One region of the Lysinibacillus sp. G01H genome, then DNA from elsewhere that is predicted to be linked to it. Evidence: predicted binding sites of a transcription regulator. Region 1 holds the regulator's gene; the other holds the start of a gene.

Evidence for each region. The regulator CtsR, encoded in region 1, represses protease genes until heat stress. The targets are predictions, from matches to a motif close to ATGGTCAATAAAGGTCAAACA.
Region 2: PSR12_RS03590 (ATP-dependent Clp protease ATP-binding subunit) is a predicted target of CtsR. The motif match lies at 7,910-7,930, and genes of this name have one in related genera.

The regions. Positions count from the first base shown of each region.
Region 1 is NZ_CP118397.1:4,540,456-4,551,121, reverse strand. Features, by position in the region: gene PSR12_RS23170 (acyl-CoA thioesterase) at 1-41, shown strand, start outside; gene PSR12_RS23940 (methyl-accepting chemotaxis protein) at 78-722, opposite strand; partial or broken gene PSR12_RS23935 (protoglobin domain-containing protein) at 843-1,388, opposite strand; gene PSR12_RS23160 (hypothetical protein) at 1,674-1,883, shown strand; gene corA (magnesium/cobalt transporter CorA) at 1,927-2,889, opposite strand; gene PSR12_RS23150 (class I SAM-dependent methyltransferase) at 2,923-3,606, opposite strand; gene PSR12_RS23145 (DUF4870 domain-containing protein) at 3,732-4,037, shown strand; gene PSR12_RS23140 (CtsR family transcriptional regulator) at 4,304-4,774, shown strand; gene PSR12_RS23135 (UvrB/UvrC motif-containing protein) at 4,788-5,330, shown strand; gene PSR12_RS23130 (protein-arginine kinase McsB) at 5,327-6,436, shown strand; gene PSR12_RS23125 (ATP-dependent Clp protease ATP-binding subunit) at 6,426-8,870, shown strand; gene radA (DNA repair protein RadA) at 8,962-10,338, shown strand; gene PSR12_RS23115 (PIN/TRAM domain-containing protein) at 10,624-10,666, shown strand, end outside.
Region 2 is NZ_CP118397.1:742,447-753,112, forward strand. Features, by position in the region: gene PSR12_RS03545 (DUF418 domain-containing protein) at 1-628, shown strand, start outside; gene PSR12_RS03550 (fumarylacetoacetate hydrolase family protein) at 753-1,655, shown strand; gene PSR12_RS03555 (YisL family protein) at 1,854-2,222, shown strand; gene PSR12_RS03560 (alpha-amylase family glycosyl hydrolase) at 2,407-3,870, shown strand; gene PSR12_RS03565 (DegV family protein) at 3,921-4,778, opposite strand; gene PSR12_RS03570 (Cof-type HAD-IIB family hydrolase) at 4,917-5,726, opposite strand; gene PSR12_RS03575 (prolyl oligopeptidase family serine peptidase) at 5,848-6,612, shown strand; gene PSR12_RS03580 (metal-sulfur cluster assembly factor) at 6,666-6,974, shown strand; gene PSR12_RS03585 (Crp/Fnr family transcriptional regulator) at 7,040-7,726, opposite strand; gene PSR12_RS03590 (ATP-dependent Clp protease ATP-binding subunit) at 7,996-10,122, shown strand; gene PSR12_RS03595 (YjzD family protein) at 10,172-10,366, opposite strand.

The DNA of each region.
Region 1 (10,666 bases):
GACGAGAGCACCGTAAACAAAAACGTGCATTGCCGCATTAAGGAAAAAGGGAACTCTAAATGAGTTCCCTTTTTATTTTACATATTTAGTTCATTGACAACATTAATGAGCGAGTCGGAAGAAGAAGAGACTAGCGTAGCGCCCTGCGATAATTCAGTGATTAAATTAGAAATGGCTGAAATATCTCTAGATGTATTTACGTATTGCTGCTGAATGCCAGAAACTGCATCAGCAATATCATTAAATGACTTGGATAAGCTTTCTTGTGTATTGACACTATGTTGAATTTTTTGATCAACATTAATAACTGAATTAGCCATAGTCGTAATATTACTTTCTGTGTCCTTAATAAGATGGGAAACATTTTGGACGGCATTTTTTGTTTCCTCAGCAAGTTTACGAACTTCCTCAGCCACCACTGCAAAACCTTTCCCATGTTCTCCAGCTCGAGCAGCTTCAATAGAAGCATTTAATGCTAATAAATTGGTTTGATCAGCAATGCCTGTAACTAGCCCAACGATTTCAGAAATTTTTTGAGAAGAGGTACGTAGTTGGTTCATCGTTACTTCAAGACCATTGACACTTTGCAAAATAACTTGGATTAAATCATTTTGTTCTTTCAATTGCTGTTGGCCTCGTCTTGATTTTTCTTGTGTATCTGCTACGAAACTCAATCCTTGCTTGGTTGCTACAGCAATATCATCTGTTTGTGAGGAAATCACTAATAGTGATGCGGCTGTTTCTTCACTAATGGCATTAAGCTCCTCTGCAGTACTTTGGATCGTCGTTACAAGGGAATTTTTTGTTGCATCTGCTGCTGAGCGAATACGTTCTTCCTCTTTTTCATATGCCTCAATCACGAGTTGTTGCTCAAAATTAATGATTTTACAAAAAGCGTTTATAGCACGAATAGCATCTGTTTTGGAAATATCTACCTCGTTCACAAAGTTTGCAAAAGTAGTAGTGAGTGACTGGAATGAGGCAATATACCACTTTGATTGCAAGCCAATTCGAACGTGAGTCTCAGCAATGGCTTTTCGTTCAGCAATATAGGCATCATTAATATGACTTTCAAAAATGTCACTTAAATGTTTATGTAACGTAATTTTTAAACGATCAATATGTGATGTTTTATTAATAATATCAAGTAAATCTTGGCTCAAACTAATGGCTGCATAAAATTTCTCCACCATTTCAGGAATTAAGTCTTTAGCTAAAGGCTGTAGTTGCTTAATGATAGCTAAATCCTCAAGAGTTAAATTTAAAAGTTGTAATTGTTTTTGAAGGTTGGGGTGGTTCAATACATCTAATTGTACACTGCTCTTAAAATTTTCAGGTGTTAATGTAATTGCGTAGCTAGCACTACTATTTTTTGAAAACCAACTCATTATTATTTGCTCCATTCTTAATATCCATAATAAATTGTAAGTAAATAAGCACTTTTGAAATTTGTTAGGTTTGTAAATTTAATAAATAAATGGTATTAAATCTATTTTACTATTATTTGCTGAATATTTGGTTAAAAAATTGGTTATTTCTTTATTTTTTTTACTTTATTGTTAGTCCAAATGGTGAAGCAATGTAAATTTGAATTTAAAATAGGAAACCTGTAAAATACGAACTGTTTAGCAATATAAAAATCGTACGAAAATAAAAATGGAAGGAGGGGTGGTATGGAGAAAAAACGTTTTAAATTTGTTATTCCTGTTATGGTGATTGTTGCCATTGGCTCTGTTTATATGCTACGAAACTATCATGCTGAGGTACCAGATATTGAGCAATTATTAATTACAATATGTGCAGCTTTGGGATCAGGGGTATTAGCGTACTTTTTATTTCCACAGCAAGGTGATAATAAGATTGATGACAGAGGACCATATTAATAGATTAAAAAACTGCTCGTTTTTATTAAAACGAGCAGTCTTTTTATGGTTTAAACAGTTTAAACCAGCCTTTATGTTTAAAGACGGCCAACATAAAGATAACGATAATTATCATAATCCCGAGTACAATAAAATAGCTGTATTGCCCATGTAGCTCAGGCATGTTATCGAAATTCATCCCATACACACCAGCAATGAAAGTAAGTGGTATAAAGATAGTTGATACAATTGTTAAAGTCATCATAATACCGTTCATTCGGCTAGAACTCATAGCCATATAACTATCTCGCATATCTGCTGTAAGCTCTCGATTAGATTCAACCATCTCTGTTAGCTTAAGTAGATGGTCGTAGATATCTCCAAAATAAGCTCTCTCCGATTTTTTTAGTGAGAAACGGTAAGAATTAAGAATGCGATATAAAAGGTCACGCATTGGTAAAATAGTACGTCTTAAGTCAAGCAAGTCACTACGGAACTCGAAGACAATTTTCATGGCATTTACATTACTTTGGTATGTAAGTTCACCTTCTAAAGCATTTAGATGATCTTCAATTTTGTAAACGAGTGGAAAATAACTATCAACAATTTTATCAATGGTTTGATACGTTAGGTATACAGTACCTCGCTCCCAATTCTTCGGTTGGTTTTCCAGCATTTTTTGCACCTTCTCTATCTCAGGGACAGGATTTTTATGGAAGGTTATGATGAATTTATTGGAGGCAAAAATATTAACCTCCTCCGCAGCTAACGTCTCTTCGTTTACTCGATGAATGACAAAGAAATGAAAATCATCATAGAAATCGAGCTTAGGACGCTGCAACCTCATTAAGCAATCTTCAATAGCAAGAGGGTGAAAGTGGAAAAATGTATCCAACAATAATTCTTCCTCCGCTGTAGGACAATTAAAATCAACCCAATACCATTCAAATTCTTGCTGATGTATCTCTTCTAATGGAAAATCCTTTAACAATTGTTGCTGCTTTGTAATGCCGATGGTGCTTATCACGGTTTTCACCTCAAATTATTTACTACAAAATAGTTAGCGATCCTCTTTAAAGCATACCCAACCACCGAACAAAGTAGTGGCAAAAAATCTAGAAGGTTTAGTAAAGCCCGCACTTTGTAAAAGTGTTAAAATTTCCTCTTCACTCATAAAAGAAAGGGAACGAATGGATTTTTCCATCTCTGCTACTTCGGATAAAGAAAGTCTAGTATGCTGTAGCCAATAAGAACGCCATAAATCAAATTGTAGTTCTGTTTCTAAAGATCCTAGCTGACCATATTTTGAAACAAGGACAAACGGTGCTCCAGGTTTCAAATATCTTGCTATTGCTTTTATTGTTTCTAGCTTTTCTTTATAATCGTGAATAAAATGCAAGACGAGAACACAACTTGCTGCATCATACTGAGTAGAGGACAGCGAAGCATCTAGTATTGTAGCCTGATGGAATGACATATTATTTGGTAGAGTGAGCAAACGCTCTTTAGCTATAGTAAGCATGGATTCTGATGGATCAATGCCAGTAAATGACCAGTGAGGTCTTCCTTCTGCAAGCTGTATAATTTCATTGCCACTCCCTGCTCCCACGACTAACATGTTAGCATTTTCTGATAGCCTAGAATGATAAAAAGTTTGTATTAAACGTAGCATGGTATCATAACTAGGCAATGTACGGCGAATACCCTTTTCATATTCATTTGCTAATGTGTTGTTAAATTCCAACGCTCCTCACAGCCTTTCAAAAAAATTTTAAAAAATCCTTCTTAATGTGAAACTATTGCGGGTATAGTTCCGTAAATAGTAGTACATAAAACATAGAATAAAGTTCAAAGAAAGGGTTGATATATATGGAGTCTAAATGGTCTAAAGTAATCATACACGCAAGTGCATTTTTTGCGCCATGGTTAGTGCCCATTATTTTCTTTTTAATTAGTTCGGATGAGGAAATAAAGGCAATTTCTATTCAAGCACTGCTATTCCAAATTGTCATGGGTGTTTTAATTGCTATCTCTGTTGTTTTAAGCTTTGTCCTTATTGGCTTACCATTTTTAATCATTTTCGGCATTATGCTATTTGTGGTACCGATTATCGGTATCGTAAAAGCATTGTCTGATGAACCTTGGCGTTATCCAATTGTTGGTCGCTGGGTATAATTTTCATAGACGCAAGTATATGCTAGTTGCATATGCTTGCGTTTTTTCTATGACGAATAAGGGTACATTAGGTGTATGAGGAAATTATTAAACCGTAAACAAATGATCGAAAAGTGCCTTTTTCGTTTATTAAAAAGCCATTTTCAAGACTTTCCACTTTTCTATGGGCGAAATCATTGCAATTTTTTTCAAGCGTTTTGTATAATATACTCAAAGAAAGTCAAAGATAGTCAAAGTCAGTGAAGCAAGCGAGGTGTATTCCTAAAATGCGTAATATATCAGACATCATAGAGGGTTACTTAAAGCAAGTACTTGAATTAGGTGGGGAAGGGCATATTGAAATTAAACGTAGTGAAATTGCTGATAAATTTCAATGTGTACCATCACAAATAAATTATGTTATTAATACAAGATTTACTGCCGAGCGGGGTTACCTTGTTGAGAGCAAACGTGGTGGTGGTGGATACATTCGAATTTTACGTGTCCGCGCGAATTCACAGATTGATTTGATCGACGATGTTCTCAGGCAAATTGAAGGTGGGGCATCACAAACGATGGCAGAAGATTTGGTTTATCGACTCATTGATGAGCAGGTAATTTCCAAGCGAGAAGCGAAATTAATGTTAGCAGCAATTGATCGCTCCACGATCGACTTGCATCTCCCATTAAGAGATGTCATTCGATCAAAAATATTGCGAGCAATGCTGACAACAATAAAATATGAACAACAAAAATAGTGAGGTGATGGAAATGATATGCGAACATTGTAAACAACGTAATGCGACAGTTACAGTAACACAAGTTCAAAGTGGGCAAAAAGTAGAGCATCATTATTGTGACGTCTGCGCCTCACAATTCCATCCATTTCATGCAGAGTTTAAACAAGAGCCAGTATCTATTCAACAGTTATTGTCTAACTGGTTTGGCTCTCCTACATGGCAAAAGGTGGGGGAAAAACAACAGGTACAACCACAGCAGCAAACATGCCCACAATGTGGATTTTCGTATAAGCAATTTTTAAAAGAAGGAAAATTCGGGTGCCCAAGCTGTTATGACACATTTGGAGATCATTTGCCAAAGCTTTTTAATCGTATTCAGGCAGGTCCACAACACATTGGTAAAATGCCTGGTGCTCGCAGTAATGTGTATGTTATTAAAAAGCAAATAGAGGATATCCGCAAGCGTATGAAATCCGCCGTAGATGAAGAAAAGTTTGAAGAAGCGGCGAAGCTACGTGATGAAGTCAAAGAGCTAGAGAAGCATCTACAATTTGAAGGTGGTGATGTGACATGATGATTGAATCATTTTTAGAGCGTGCGACACCAACATGGATGCATATCAAAGATGATTACTCAGATATCGTCATTAGTACACGGATCCGCCTTGCACGAAATTTAGATGGCTATCGTTTTCCATTAGCATTTTCAGAAAATGAGGCACTGCAAGTGGAACAGGCCGTTACACATGCAATCAGCGATAGCCCAACGCTTCAAAATGATTATGCTTATTTTGCTATAAAGGATTTAACCCCTTTACAGCGTCAAATTCTTGTAGAAAAGCATTTGATTAGCCCGCAACTGGCTAAAAAAGAGCAAGTGGGCTCTATACTACTCTCTGAAGATGAATCCGTTAGCATTATGGTGAATGAAGAGGATCATTTACGCATTCAATGTATGACAGCAAGTTTTCAACTTCAAAGTGCCTATGAACAAGCAAATAAGATTGATCGTATCCTAGAGAAAGTATTACCATATGCTTTTCGAGATACTTTTGGTTATTTAACAAGCTGTCCAACGAATATTGGTACGGGGCTACGAGCATCCGTCATGATGCATTTACCCGCTCTTACATTAACTGGGCAAATGAATCAAATTATAAATGCCATGACACGCTTAGGAATGACTGTAAGAGGTATATATGGTGAAGGAAGCGAAAATTTAGGGAATGTTTATCAAGTCTCTAACCAAATTACACTTGGGAAGACAGAGGAAGATATATTAGCAGATATACAAAGTGTCGCTGAAAAGATTATTCAAAAAGAGCGACATGCAAGAGGTAAATTAATGGAAAAGGCAGAGCTTGCGCTAGAAGATCGCGTATATCGAGCTTTAGGCACACTTACACATGCAAGGATTTTAACAAGTGAGGAAGCTGCTACTTGCCTATCTAATGTTCGTTTAGGAGTAGATTTACAATTGATTGATGGTATACAAGCAACGACCTTAAATGAATGTGTTGTTAGTATGCAACCAGGTTTTTTACAGCACTATGCAGGTGAGGCATTACCACCTGCTGAACGGGATCGTGTACGAGCGGAGATGCTTCGTGAGACATTATCCCAAGAACATGCGAATAAGCCTATAAATGGGGAAAAAGGAGAGGATTTATATGATGTTTAATCGTTTTACACAACGCGCGCAAAAAGTATTACAGCTTGCTCAGGAAGAGGCTATTCGTTGGAAGCACGAATCTATCGGTACAGAGCATATTCTATTAGGGCTTATACGTGAAGGCGGCGGTATTGCTGCGAAAGCGTTAGAAGCCATTGATATTAGTCCTCAAACGATTGAAGCTGGCATTGAAGAATTAGTTGGTAAGGGCAAAGAAGATGTCGGTCCAATCGTTCATTATACGCCAAGAGCTAAAAAAGTAATTGAATTATCTGTTGATGAGTCACGTAAATTGGGTCACTCCTATATCGGTACAGAGCATTTATTATTGGCGCTTATACGTGAGGGTGAGGGCGTGGCAGCTCGCGTTTTAAACAATGCGGGAGTCGGCTTAAATAAAGCTCGCCAGCAAGTATTATTGCTATTAGGTAATAATGATAATGCACAATCTGGCCAACAAGCAGCTCAAGCTGCCAATACACCAACATTAGATAGCCTAGCACGTGATTTAACACAAATTGCACGTGAAGGTACATTAGACCCTGTCATTGGCCGAAGCAAGGAAATTACACGAGTTATTGAGGTTTTATCGCGTCGTACGAAAAATAACCCTGTATTGATTGGTGAGCCAGGTGTTGGTAAAACAGCGATTGCTGAAGGATTGGCACAGCAAATTATTAATAATGAAGTTCCAGAAATCCTTCGTGACAAACGTGTAATGACCTTAGATATGGGGACAGTTGTTGCAGGTACAAAATATCGTGGAGAATTTGAAGATCGTTTGAAAAAAGTGATGGATGAAATTCGCCAAGCAGGCAACATCATTTTATTTATTGACGAATTGCATACATTAATTGGCGCGGGTGGTGCTGAAGGTGCGATTGATGCATCAAATATCTTAAAACCATCTTTAGCACGTGGTGAACTTCAATGTATTGGTGCCACAACACTTGATGAGTACCGCAAGTACATTGAAAAGGATGCAGCCTTAGAGCGTCGTTTCCAACCAATCCAAGTGGATGAGCCGACAGTGGAAGAGGCTATTCTAATTATTCAAGGCTTACGCGATCGTTATGAAGCGCATCACCGTGTGAAAATTACAGATGAAGCGATTGAAGCAGCGGCCAAAATGAGTGATAGATATATTTCTGACCGATTCTTACCAGATAAAGCGATTGACTTAATCGATGAAGCGGGTTCTAAAGTACGCTTACGCTCATTCGCAGTGCCACCAAACTTAAAGGCGCTTGAGGATAAGCTTGAAAATGTTCGTTCTGAAAAAAATGCAGCCGTATCAGGTCAAGAATTTGAAAAGGCAGCAGCACTAAGAGATACAGAGCAAAAGCTGAAGGATGAAATTGAAGCTACCCGAAAAAATTGGAAAGAAGAGCAAGGTAAAGCCGAATCTAAAGTAACTGTGGATGATGTAGCAGCAGTTGTCTCAATGTGGACAGGAATTCCAGTAGCTAAAATTGCTTCTGAAGAATCTTCCAAGTTATTACAGCTCGAAGAAGAGTTACACAAACGTGTAGTAGGGCAAGGAGAAGCGGTAGAAGCAATTTCTCGTGCAATACGTCGTGCAAGAGCAGGCCTAAAGGATCCAAAACGACCAATTGGTTCATTTATCTTCTTAGGACCTACAGGCGTTGGTAAAACAGAGCTTGCAAGAGCACTTGCTGAAGTAATGTTTGGCGATGAGGATGCGATGATTCGTGTTGATATGTCCGAGTATATGGAGAAACATTCGACTTCTCGTCTAGTAGGTTCACCTCCAGGCTATGTAGGCTTCGATGATGGTGGCCAACTGACAGAGAAAGTTCGTCGTAAGCCATATTCAGTCGTTTTATTAGATGAAATTGAAAAGGCACACCCTGATGTATTCAATATTCTATTACAAGTGCTTGAAGATGGTCGTTTAACAGACTCTAAGGGACGTGTAGTAGACTTCCGCAATACAGTGGTCATTATGACTTCAAACGTTGGTGCGGATGCATTAAAATACCAAAAGAGCCTTGGTTTCAATGTAGGCGGTGCAGAGTCTAAGCATAAAGACATGAAGGGTACGATGTTAGAAGAATTGAAAAAAGCATTCCGTCCAGAATTCTTAAACCGTATCGATGAAATGATTGTCTTCCACGCATTAGAAAAAGAGCACTTAAAAGAAATCATTGCGATGATGGGCAATGCTTTAACAAAACGCTTGAAAGAGCAAGATATTTCGTTAGAGTTGACTGATGCAGCACTTGAGAAAATTGCTGAAGAAGGCTATGACCCTCAATATGGTGCTCGTCCACTACGTCGTGCATTACAAAAACAAGTAGAGGATCGATTATCGGAAGAATTACTAAAGGGTAATGTAGAAAAGGGTAATCAGGTTATCATTGATTACGTAAACGATGAGTTTGTTGTAAAGAAAAAAGAGGGAGTATCCATCTCTAAATAATTTCAAGGAAAGACAGTGAGGCTTTAAGTGCCAAGCTGTCTTTTTTTCTGTACAATTAAGGATAAGAACAAATATTCGAGGTGAAAGCAATTTGGCAAAGAAAAAAACGAAATTTGTATGTTCAGGCTGTGGCTATGAGTCTGCTAAATGGATGGGAAGATGCCCTGGGTGTGGTGAATGGAATAAAATGGTGGAAGAAGTAGAGATGGTTGCAAAAGGTCCACGAGGAGCATTTCAACATTCTGCTACAGTCACACAAAAGGCAATCCCGATTATCCAAGTGGAAGCTACTGAAGAATCGCGTGTAGCAACAGAAATGGGCGAACTCAATCGTGTATTAGGCGGGGGCATTGTACCTGGTTCTCTAGTATTGATCGGGGGCGATCCTGGAATAGGGAAATCAACATTACTATTACAGGTTTCCGCATTACTATCGAATAAAGGGCATCGCGTACTTTATATTTCTGGAGAGGAATCTATTCGTCAAACGAAATTACGAGCAGAGCGTTTAGGAGTGATTTCTCAAGAGCTTTACATATACTCCGAAACAAACCTAGAGTTTTTAAACCAAACCATTGATGAAGTACAGCCTAAATTTGTTATTGTCGATTCCATACAAACGGTCTTTCATCCAGAAGTAACAAGCGCCCCTGGTAGTGTCTCACAGGTTCGTGAATGTACAGCTGAGCTGATGCGAATCGCTAAAACCAAAGGCATTGCTATTTTTCTAGTAGGGCATGTAACAAAAGAGGGACAAATTGCTGGGCCACGTATTTTAGAGCATATGGTGGATACTGTACTGTACTTTGAAGGGGAAAGACATCATAATCATCGTATTTTACGAAGCCAAAAAAACCGCTTCGGATCTACAAATGAAATTGCTATATTTGAAATGCTTCAAGGAGGGTTAAAGGAAGTTCTAAACCCTTCGGAGTTATTTTTACAGGAGCGTTCACAAGGTGCGGCGGGGTCAACTATTGTAGCATCAATGGAGGGGACAAGGCCAATCCTTGTTGAAATTCAATCCTTAGTTACACCTACAAGCTTTAACTATCCTAAACGTATGGCCACAGGTGTCGATCAAAACCGAGTACAATTGCTAATGGCTGTACTAGAAAAGCGTATGGGTCTCATGCTACAAGCTCAGGATGCATATATTAAAGTTGCTGGTGGTGTCAAGCTGGATGAGCCAGCAATAGATTTAGCAGTGTTGACAAGCATTGTATCTAGTTTTAAGGATCAGGCAGTGCGTGCAACGGATTGTTTTATTGGTGAGGTCGGACTAACAGGTGAGGTCCGTCGGGTATCACGTATAGAACAGCGGGTCATTGAAGCGGCGAAGCTTGGATTTAAAAGAGCCTTCATTCCTTCTTCCAATATTGGTGGTTGGGAATTTCCGCAGGGAATTGAAATTGTTGGTGTAGAAACGATAAAAGATGCACTAAATGCATGCTTTAGAGAGTTATAAAGGAAAATGTGCATGTTGGATATTAATCTGACATGCATTTTCCTTCAATTTTTGATGCGAATATCGGAAACTCAAATAAAAGAATAATCGTCCTAAATAATAGCTGATGAATGAATAAAGGATTGTCATCTAGTACGAACAAAAATAGAAATTTGTGAAATTTTGTCTAACTAACTTATCCTTGTTACACAACATCAAAAATAATGAGAATTTGACTGAGCTCATGAAAGATTTTCTGCCATAAACTATGTATAATCTTAACTAACAATTAGGAGGTGACAGCTTGTGAAAAAATTTGTTCAAATTGCGTTTTTACTGATTGGAGGAG
Region 2 (10,666 bases), 890 kb from region 1:
GAAGGCCATCACGGCTTATGGGACAGGAAACTGGGTAGATGCCTTTATGCAACGCTTAACAGATTTATCGACGCAGGCAGGCATCGAGATGTGGTTTGTCGCACTGTTCACGATTTTACCGTATATGTTAATAGGTGCCGCTGCCTCTAAATGGCGTTTAGTAGAACGGGCTAAAGAACTGAAGTGGCTCTGGCTGTCGTTTGCAATCGCTGGATTGGTCATAGGTATTGGTATAAAAAGCTTATCTATTATGTTTACAAGAACATATTTACTAGATTATTTAAAGGTATACATAGGGGGGCCTGTTCTATCGGTGGGCTATATTGGGGTCATTGTGTTACTTTGCTTAGTGCCAATAATGCCAAAGGTACTTAGTCCTTTTGCTAAAATTGGTCGCATGTCATTAACGATGTATATTCTTCAATCTATTATAGGTACTTGTTTATTCTACCAATTTGGCTTTGGCTGGTATGGTAAAGTAAGTGTAGAAACAGGGGTATTAATTGCTGTCGGCATTATTGTTGTGCAAATGATCATAGCAGAAATTTGGTTATCTAAGTGGAAACAAGGGCCGTTAGAGACAATATGGCGTAAATTAACATATAAGCAAAAAGTAGAAGTGCGTTAATATATTCCTCTTCACATGCATATTTTATGAAGATATAACAACTTATAAAAATGTTGTCGCAAAAATGAGGTAATTTCTATCATATTGTTGTATTATGTAGAAAAAAGAAGGAGCTCTTTCAATCATGAAAATTTTATCATTCAAATTAGGTGGACATGTAAGCTTTGGACCAAAAGTAAAAAAAGAAGAAGCGGTATGGGATGTACTCGCTATTCAAAGTGAACTTCAAGTTCTCCCTTCTTTTTCAAGCTCAATCGTGGATGGCATTGCTTTAGGCTTTGATTTTGTGGAACAGATTCGAAAATTAGTAGAAGCAGCAGAAAAATCAGATAATGCTAATAGTTTTAAACGTGAATTTACAGAGATCGAATGGCTTTCACCAATTCCACGTACACCTAAAAATATTATGTGTATTGGTAAAAACTATGATGAACATGCAAAGGAAATGGGTGCAGAAGCAGCACCAACGGATTTAATGGTATTCACAAAATCACCAACTGCAATTGCTGCAGATGGACAAACAATTTCCATTCATGCAGACCTTTCTTCAAAAATGGATTATGAAGGTGAGCTAGCTATCGTTATTGGTAAACGTGGCAAAAACATTCCTAAAAATTTAGCGTTTGATTACGTATTTGGTTATACAATTGCCAATGATGTAACAGCTCGTGATTTACAAGAGAAACATAAACAATTCTTCTTGGGTAAAAGCTTGGACGGTACTTGCCCTCTTGGACCATACCTTGTGACAAAGGATGAGATCCCAAATCCACAAGACTTAACAGTAGTCACAAAGGTCAATGATGAAGTACGTCAAAATGGCTCTACGAAAGATATGATGTTCTCTGTTGAAACGTTAGTAGCCATCCTATCTCAGCATGTAACATTAGAGCCAGGTGATGTGATTTTAACAGGTACGCCATCAGGTGTTGGCAAAGGGATGAACCCGCCACAATTCTTAAAAGCTGGAGATACAGTAAAAGTGTCTATTCAAGGAATTGGTACTTTAGTCAACCATTTTGAATAATAATATCAATCCGCGAGAGTCTATACTCCGCGGATTTTTTTACTACTTTAAGGCATAGTAACAGAAGTAAAAACTATGAGATGCAATTATTCCAAGTTTTAAATGATGTAAATTGTGTGAACACTATTGTAATATTTGAAACCCTTTCCATCGCATGGTAGGATAGAGTTTGATAGAAAAAGAATGAGGGGGACAAACATGAGTTTTTTAACTAGCCAAACGCATTTGCATATTACTACGTGGGTAGTAGGTATTGTCATCTTTTTAATTGCGGCACTAATGGGCAAGCAATCAAAAGGCTTACATATGACATTACGTCTGTTTTATGTACTAATAATCATCACAGGTGGAGCATTATTTATCGAGGCAATGGACTATGGTAAAGGTATGCTTTACGGATTTAAATTCTTAGGTGGTATACTTGTAATTGGTATGATGGAAATGGTATTAGTGCGCCAAAAGAAAAATAAACCAACAGCTATGTTTTGGATTTTATTTGCAGTATTCTTATTAATCACTTTGTTCCTAGGATTTAAACTGCCAATGGGTCAAGATTTCTTAGCATAATGATTTAAAAGTCGTGAAGTAGCTGCTTCACGGCTTTTATTTTGTAAACGAAAACGGAAGACGGAATTGACACCTTTTTGTCGTAATTCATTTCGCATTTGCGCAAAATCTTTGGAAAAGATAGCGACGTGACAGAGTTATTTGGTAAAATGACGTTGATTGGTTTGAAAGAGAGGGAATAACAGTGAAATTTAAGAAGTGGATAAGTGCGACGGCTGCATCACTTTTATTAGCAACTTCATTCGTAAGTACACCAGTAGCACATGCGGATGAATCAGCGACTAGAACAATAGCAGAGGAAAGCATCTATGATTTACTCGTTGACCGTTTCTTTAATGGCTCGGGCACAAACGATTTTGATACAAATACGCAGGACCCTTCGAAATTTGCGGGGGGCGATTTTACAGGTTTACAGGATAAACTGAAATTTATCGGTGAGATGGGCTATACAATTGTTTCTATTGGACCTATCTTTTCTACAGAGAAATATGATGGATCAATGCCCACAAGCTATACTACAATTGAACGTCATTTTGGAACAACGGAAGAATTTCAAAGTATTGTAGAGGCATACAAAGCTAAAAATATGTCCATTATGGTGGATTTTCCACTTACAAATGTGAGTCCAAATCATGAGTGGGCAAAGGATGCATCGAAAGCGGATTGGATTGCATCTACCAATAATGGACAAGTACAATGGGATTTGTCGAATAAGGATGTGCAAGAGGCACTTATTCAAGCAGTAACTGAATTTGTTTCTACATATGACATCGGTGGTATTCGTTTAACAAATATCGCAGGGGCTGATACAGCGTTTATCAATGCAGTAATAACTGCATTAAAAGAGACAAAAACGTCACTTTATGTGATAGCAAATGAAGAAAGTGATGCTGACTTTGATGCAACTTTCTCACCTGTAACAGCAGATATCTATCGTAATATATTTAAAAACGTGGATATGGATTCTTCAAAATTAATGGAACCCTTCACAGGAGAAAAACCGACACAAATTATGGTGGATTCACTTGAAACCCATCGTTTTACATTTGACTCTGCTAATGAAAATATGTTCCCACCTACCCGCTTAAAAATGGCGATGGGTGCTTTATTTATGCTACCAGGAATTCCTGTCGTACAATACGGGACAGAAATTGCTATGAATGGGGAAGCAAAACCAGATACACACCAGCTTTATAACTTTAAAACAGACGAAGAACTGATTGATTATATTAAAAATGTTCAATCTTTACGTAATCAATCAGCTACTTTACGTAATGGTGATTTTGAAGTCATTACAAATGAAAATGGCCTTCTTGTCTTTACACGTTCTTCTGACGAAGAAAAGTGGGTAATCATGGTTAATAATACTGGTAAAACACAACGCGTCGACTTAACACCTGAACAACTTGGTGAAGGGAAAATGCTGAACGGTATTTTACATGAGGAAAAAGTTCGCATAAATGAAAAAGAAGTTTATCCTGTTATTTTAGACCGAGAAATGGTTGAAATTTATCAAGTTCGCAATGATGAAGGCTTAAACACTCCTTATATGGTAGCTCTTGGCTTAGTATGGGTGATCTTTATTGGCTTTGTTGTCATCATCATTAAACGAGGGAAAGTTCGTCGTCAGGAGCAAGACGTCCAATAATAATAACACGACAAAAAAGCATGCCAGGAGCCATCCTAGCATGCTTTTTATTAGCCTTCAAAGCTTTTATTTGTGAAGAAAATTGCAATAGTCCCAGGTCCGACATGTGAGCCGATCGCGGAACCTATCATGGTAATTTGCACAGCTTGAGGTGAAAAACGCTCCTGGATAGAGGCTTTTGCTTCATTCGCAAAGGCAGCGTCGTCACTATGGCTAATACCTACGATTTTATTTGTAAAGCTGCCACCACGCTCCTGCATTAAATCTAACATACGATTAAGTGCTTTTTTTCGACCGCGTGACTTTTCAATCGGTACAAGTTTGCCATCTTCTACATTTAAAATAGGCTTAATACTAAGAAGGCCGCCTAAAAATGCACTAGCTTTTGATACACGACCGCCTTTTGCAAGGTAATCTAAGTCTTCTACTGTAAATAAATGCTCAACCTGAGGTGCAAGGGTATTTATTTTAGAGGCCATATCTTCTAAGGATACTCCTATATTTCGCAGTCGTACAGCTTCTTCCACGACAAGGCCATGTCCTAGTGATGCGCATTTTGAGTCGATAATGGCTAGTTTTAAGGAAGGATACTGCTCAAGTACCTGATTGCGAATCATTTGAGCAGTACTATATGTGCCTGATAATTCTGATGAAAACGCGATATAAATACCTTCTTCATCATTTTTGGCTAGCTCCTCAAAATGCTTCAAAAAGAGCTCAGGTGACACTTGTGATGTTTTTGGCTGAGCACCTTGGCGTATTGCATCATAGATCTCTTTGGAATCAATTGAAATCACATCTTCATATTCTTTGTTGTTCAATTGCACTCGTAAAGGGAGTAGCACGACATCATTTTCTTCATAGTAAGATTTTGGTAGATCACATCCACTATCCGTAAAAATCTTCATTCTCTTGTCCCCCTAATTTCAACTTACTTTTAAAGCTTTTTAACTTTCTTCAGTAGATACTCACTATAAATGGAAGGGGTACCACTGAATAAAGTTAAACTGGTAAAAATGGAATGTTAACTTGAACTTACTACTTAACTATGATAATTTCAAGCGATCGATGAGTATTTTTGCAATTCCATCATCATTATTCGTTGCAGTTATTTCATTTGCAATGTTTTTAAGACTTGAGATACCGTTCCCCATCGCTACACCAAGTCCAGCATATTCAATCATTTCTAAATCATTGTCTTCATCGCCAAACGCGATAATGCGCTCACGTGGGATACCTAAATCTTTTGCCACATGCGCTATGCCAACAGCTTTATTTAAGCCTCGACGCACAATTTCAATAATATGAAGAGGTGCGCCCCAGCGACGATGCTCGATGACTTCAGCATGCACTGCCTGTAAATGATCACGTATAATAACCGAATTGGCTTCATTTGCCTGAATCAGCAAACTTGTGGGATTTTCCAAGAGATGTGTGTATAAATCGCCAAGTGTAATTCTTGGATTCCCCATATTAAAAATATTTAAAATACGATCGTCTTCTGTGTGGACATAAATATCATCTTTTACCTCAGCGATAATATTTTCGTATTCATAACTGTTAATAGAATCAACAACATCATGTACGACACTTAAATCAATTGGTGTGTGCATATGTTGCCAAGAGACATTTTTAGGATGATGCACATATGCGCCATTAAAATTAACAATGGGTGTAGTGAGCCCAAGTTCATGATAATAAAGATCGCTTGCACGGTATGGACGTCCCGTCGCAATCATCACTTGATGCCCTTGTTCCTTAGCCTGCAATAATGTTTTTTTTGTTTTTGCAGAAATTTGTTGTTGATCTGTTAATAAAGTTCCATCTAAGTCTAATACGATTAAATGCGGTTTCATAGCTCGTTGCCCCTTTCCTATAGTTTGAATAGTATCTCTTTGTCTTACATTCGTCAAAATTTTGTCACAGTGAAAAAAGTTTGCTAACATAAAGATGAGAGAATAGTTGGGAGTGACAATAATGTTTGTAGAAAAAGAAGTGTGGGGAAATATTCCTTTATTACATATACATACAGACAAGATGAATGAAGAAACCCCGGTAGTCATTTTTTTGCATGGTTTTATGAGTGCAAAAGAACATAACTTACACTATGCATACCAATTGGTGCATAAAGGGGTGCGTGTCCTATTGCCAGATGCAAAATTTCATGGTGAGCGTAGCGAAGGCCTAACGGAAATGCAAATGAATTTAAATTTTTGGGACATTGTTTTAAATTCTATTCATGAAGTACAACAATTATATGATGAATTAAAGAATAAAAATTTATTAGCTAGTCATAAAATTGGCATAGGAGGCACTTCAATGGGTGGCATCGTGACATCAGGCTGTCTGAAACTTTATGATTGGATACAAACAGCTGCAATATGTATGGGTGCACCTGGTTTTATAAAATTGGGTGAATACCAATTGCAACAATTTGCTAGAAGCGGAGTTAACTGGCCGATGTCAGAGGAAGACGTTGAAAAAATTAATGAAGCCCTTGCTAAATATGATGTCAGTTTCACACCAGAAAAATTCGCGGGTCGCCCTGTATTCTTTTGGCATGGAGAATTAGATAAAACAGTTCCTTTTCACGAAACATATAAATTTTATGAATCATTACGGGAATACTATGAAGCAAACCCTGAATATTTAAAATTCATGGTGAACAAAAGGGCTGGACATGCTGTACCACGTGACGGTATGCTAGCAGCTACAGCATGGCTTGCACAGCATTTGGCATAACAGGGTGCATCTGCTATGATAAGGTTAACACTATGATGGAAGGAGAAATACGAATGGATCAGGATATGAAAGATAGCATGTTAGGTGCTTTAGAAAACGTAATTGACCCTGAGCTTGGCATTGATATCGTCAACTTAGGTTTAGTATATGATGTGGAATTAGATGATGAAGGTGTTGCAACTGTTACGATGACACTAACATCTATGGGTTGTCCACTTGGTCCAGTCATTGTGGATCAAGTGAATACGGCGTTAGGTGAACTTCCAGAAGTGAAAAGTACAAATGTTAATATTGTATGGAATCCACCTTGGTCGAAAGATAAAATGTCACGCTATGCAAAAATGGCATTGGGCGTACGTTAAGTTAAAATGGATTATTTAAAACCCTGCTTATTGAAAAATAAGCAGGGTTTTTGCTTGTAACGAAACTAATCGATACGGCATATTTGTAATGGACAATTTTCACAGGCAATTTCATTTTTTAAAAATTGTAAATCATGAATGGTAATAAATCCTTTATCAAAAGTGATAATCTCATGTTTTTTTAAATCATTCAGCATACGATTAATCATTTCCCGACTTGTCGCACACAAATTTGCAATTTCTGTATTTGTTAGCTGAAAATCAATAAAAATCGCGTCATTTTCTACAGGTTTACCATACGTATTGGACAGTCGAATGAGCGTTGAAAATAGAGCACCTTTTTTACCGTTTAACACTAAATCGCGCAAACGACTCTGATGCTTTAAATTTTCTGTTTGTAGCCACTTCATGTATTCCACCATAACAGTCGGCTGCTCTTCTAGTAAATGCTCCAAAGATTTACGACTCAAAACATATAACGTAGAGGGTTCTAAAACTTTGGCAGTCATCGAATTATAGACAAGATTACAAAATAACGAACCTTCTCCTATTATGTTGTCAGGGCCACAAATGCGAATGGTTAATTCCTTGCCCGTCTCGGATTCTTGGCTAATCGAAATAACACCTGATTGGATGTAATAAATTTCTTTTGCCCGTTCACCCTCTAGAAAAATTTTATTTCCTTTATTCACTTTGATAAAAACACCGTGGTTTTGAAAAAGATCTTTAATTTTTTCAAACATATTATCCATTAAAACCATATCTCCAACACATCGCTTTCTTTTTGTAATAAATGGCGATTATTACAAAAGGATAGTGGATTTCGATACTAAAACACAGAAACATATCATTATTATAACGTAAACTTCCATAATAAGTGAAAAATTTTTAGGGCGATTTCTTTGCTAAGCATTGTCGAGTGATGTAAAATAAAGTTAGTCAAAAAAGGTCAAACTTTTTTCATATGAACAAGAGTGGGTATATAAATAATGAGAAATATGAAAATAAAGGAGTGCTAGCTATGCAATTTCAACAAACAGACAATAAAAAACCATTAGAACAATTTGGCCGCAATTTAATTGAAGAAGTAAAAAATGGCAAGATGGACCCTGTGATTGGGCGTGATGAAGAAATTCGAAATGTAATTCGTATTTTAACACGTAAAACGAAAAATAATCCTGTATTAATCGGTGAACCAGGAGTTGGTAAAACGGCGATTGTGGAAGGTTTAGCGCAGCGTATTGTAAAAGGTGATGTACCAGAAGGCTTGAAAGAATGCGTATTATATGAATTAGATATGAGTGCGTTAATCGCTGGTGCAAGTTATCGTGGACAATTTGAAGAACGCTTAAAAGGTGTGCTAAAAGAAGTAAAAGAATCAGAAGGACAAATCATTCTATTTATTGATGAAATTCATACGATCGTAGGTGCAGGGAAAACAGATGGCGCTATGGATGCAGGAAATATGCTAAAACCTATGCTAGCACGTGGTGAATTACACTGTATTGGTGCTACTACATTAGACGAATATCGTATGTACATTGAAAAGGATCCTGCCTTAGAACGTCGATTCCAGCAAGTACTAGTGCGTGAGCCATCTATAGAGGATACAGTATCCATTTTACGTGGTTTAAAAGAACGCTTTGAATTACATCACGCCGTACGTATTCATGACAGAGCAATTGTTGCGGCAGCAGAACTATCCAACCGCTATATTACAGAACGATTTTTACCTGATAAGGCCATTGATTTAATTGATGAGGCTTGTGCAATGATTCGTACAGAAATTGATTCAATGCCACAGGAGTTAGACGCAGTGACACGTCGTATTATGCAGCTTGAAATTGAGGAACAGGCATTGCGTAAGGAAAAGGACGAGGCAAGTAAAAAACGTCTGGAGCAATTACGTGAAGAATTAACAAAGTTAAAAGAATCCTCTGAGGGCATGCGTCAACAATGGGAAGCCGAAAAAGAAAAGCTACACGATATTCAGAAAAAACGTGAAACATTGGATAAATATCGTCGTGATCTAGATGAGGCAGAAAGTAAATATGATTTAAATAAAGCTGCTGAATTACGTCATGGTAAAATTCCGACACTTGAAAAAGACATTCAGGTCCTTGAAAAGGAATTAGAGAACGGTGCAGAATCTCGTATTTTACGTGAAGAGGTAACAGCAGATGAAATTGCTGCAATTGTTTCACGTTGGACAGGAATCCCTGTAACAAAATTAGTAGAGGGTGAGCGTGAAAAACTATTACGTTTAAAGGATACATTACATGAACGTGTGGTTGGACAAGATAAAGCAGTTCAATTAGTGACAGAAGCGGTATGGCGTGCACGAGCAGGTATCAAAGATCCACACCGACCTATTGGTAGCTTTTTATTTTTAGGTCCAACTGGTGTAGGTAAAACAGAACTTGCCAAGGCACTTGCTGCACAATTATTTGATTCAGAGGATCACTTTATTCGTATTGATATGAGTGAATACATGGAGAAACATAGTGTGTCTCGACTTGTTGGGGCTCCTCCAGGCTATGTGGGCTATGAGGAAGGTGGACAACTAACGGAAGCAGTTCGCCGAAATCCTTATTCTGTGGTGCTACTAGATGAGATTGAAAAAGCTCATCCTGATGTGGCGAACATTTTATTGCAAATTTTAGATGATGGGCGCATTACAGATAGTCAGGGACGAATGGTGAATTTTACAAATACAGTAGTCATTTTAACTTCGAATATCGGCTCTAGTTATTTAATGGAGGCAAAGGAAAATGATGCTGCTGTGGAGGACTTAGTTATGACAGCCCTACGACAACATTTTAAACCTGAGCTTTTAAACAGAATGGATGATATCATTTTCTTCCATGCATTATCTACTAAACATTTTACTGCGATTGCCTGGAAGTATGTGGAGCAATTGATTAAACGTGTCGCAGAGCAAGAAATTACTTTATCTGTCGAGCAAGAAGTCATTGATTGGGTAGTAGAGCAAGGGGCAGATGCCCAATTTGGAGCAAGACCACTAAAACGCTTTGTACAGCGACATATCGAAACAGCCGTTGCTAGAGAACTCTTACGCGGAGAAGTTTTACCAGGGGAGACGTTGCATGTGAAAATGCATGAGGGACAATGTGTTGTGGAAAAATAACAGAAAAAACCTGTTCGGCATGAAGCTGAACAGGTTTTTTCTAGCTGAATTAATGATGGTCTGCAGCTTCTGGTGTAGGGTCGTTTGGAATGATTGCTCCAATAATAAAGATAAGGATGGAGAATACAACAGAAACGATTGCTCCAGTTTTGAAATCAAATGGTACACCAAGTACAGAGCTGACTACGTAGTTTAACATAGAAACTAGTAGGAATGACCATATGAACGTTACGATATATTGCATTAATTTCACCTCAACCGAACTTTTTTCATCATAAGGTTTTACTCATATTCATTATCATATCATAACATAAATCAAAAAAAAATGAACCATTTATGTGAAACATGGCGATTTTGTCACAACAAATATGAGATTTAGTATTTTATGTTTGGTAATGTAAAGTATTTAGGAACAGCTCTGAAATAGGGGAATGCGCTCCTAAGCGAGTGAAAAGTGCTCCAAAAAGAAAGGACACCGCTCATACATGATGCAAAGCGCTCTGAAATGCTCCACAAAGTATGATAAAGCTCCTAAATAAGAATA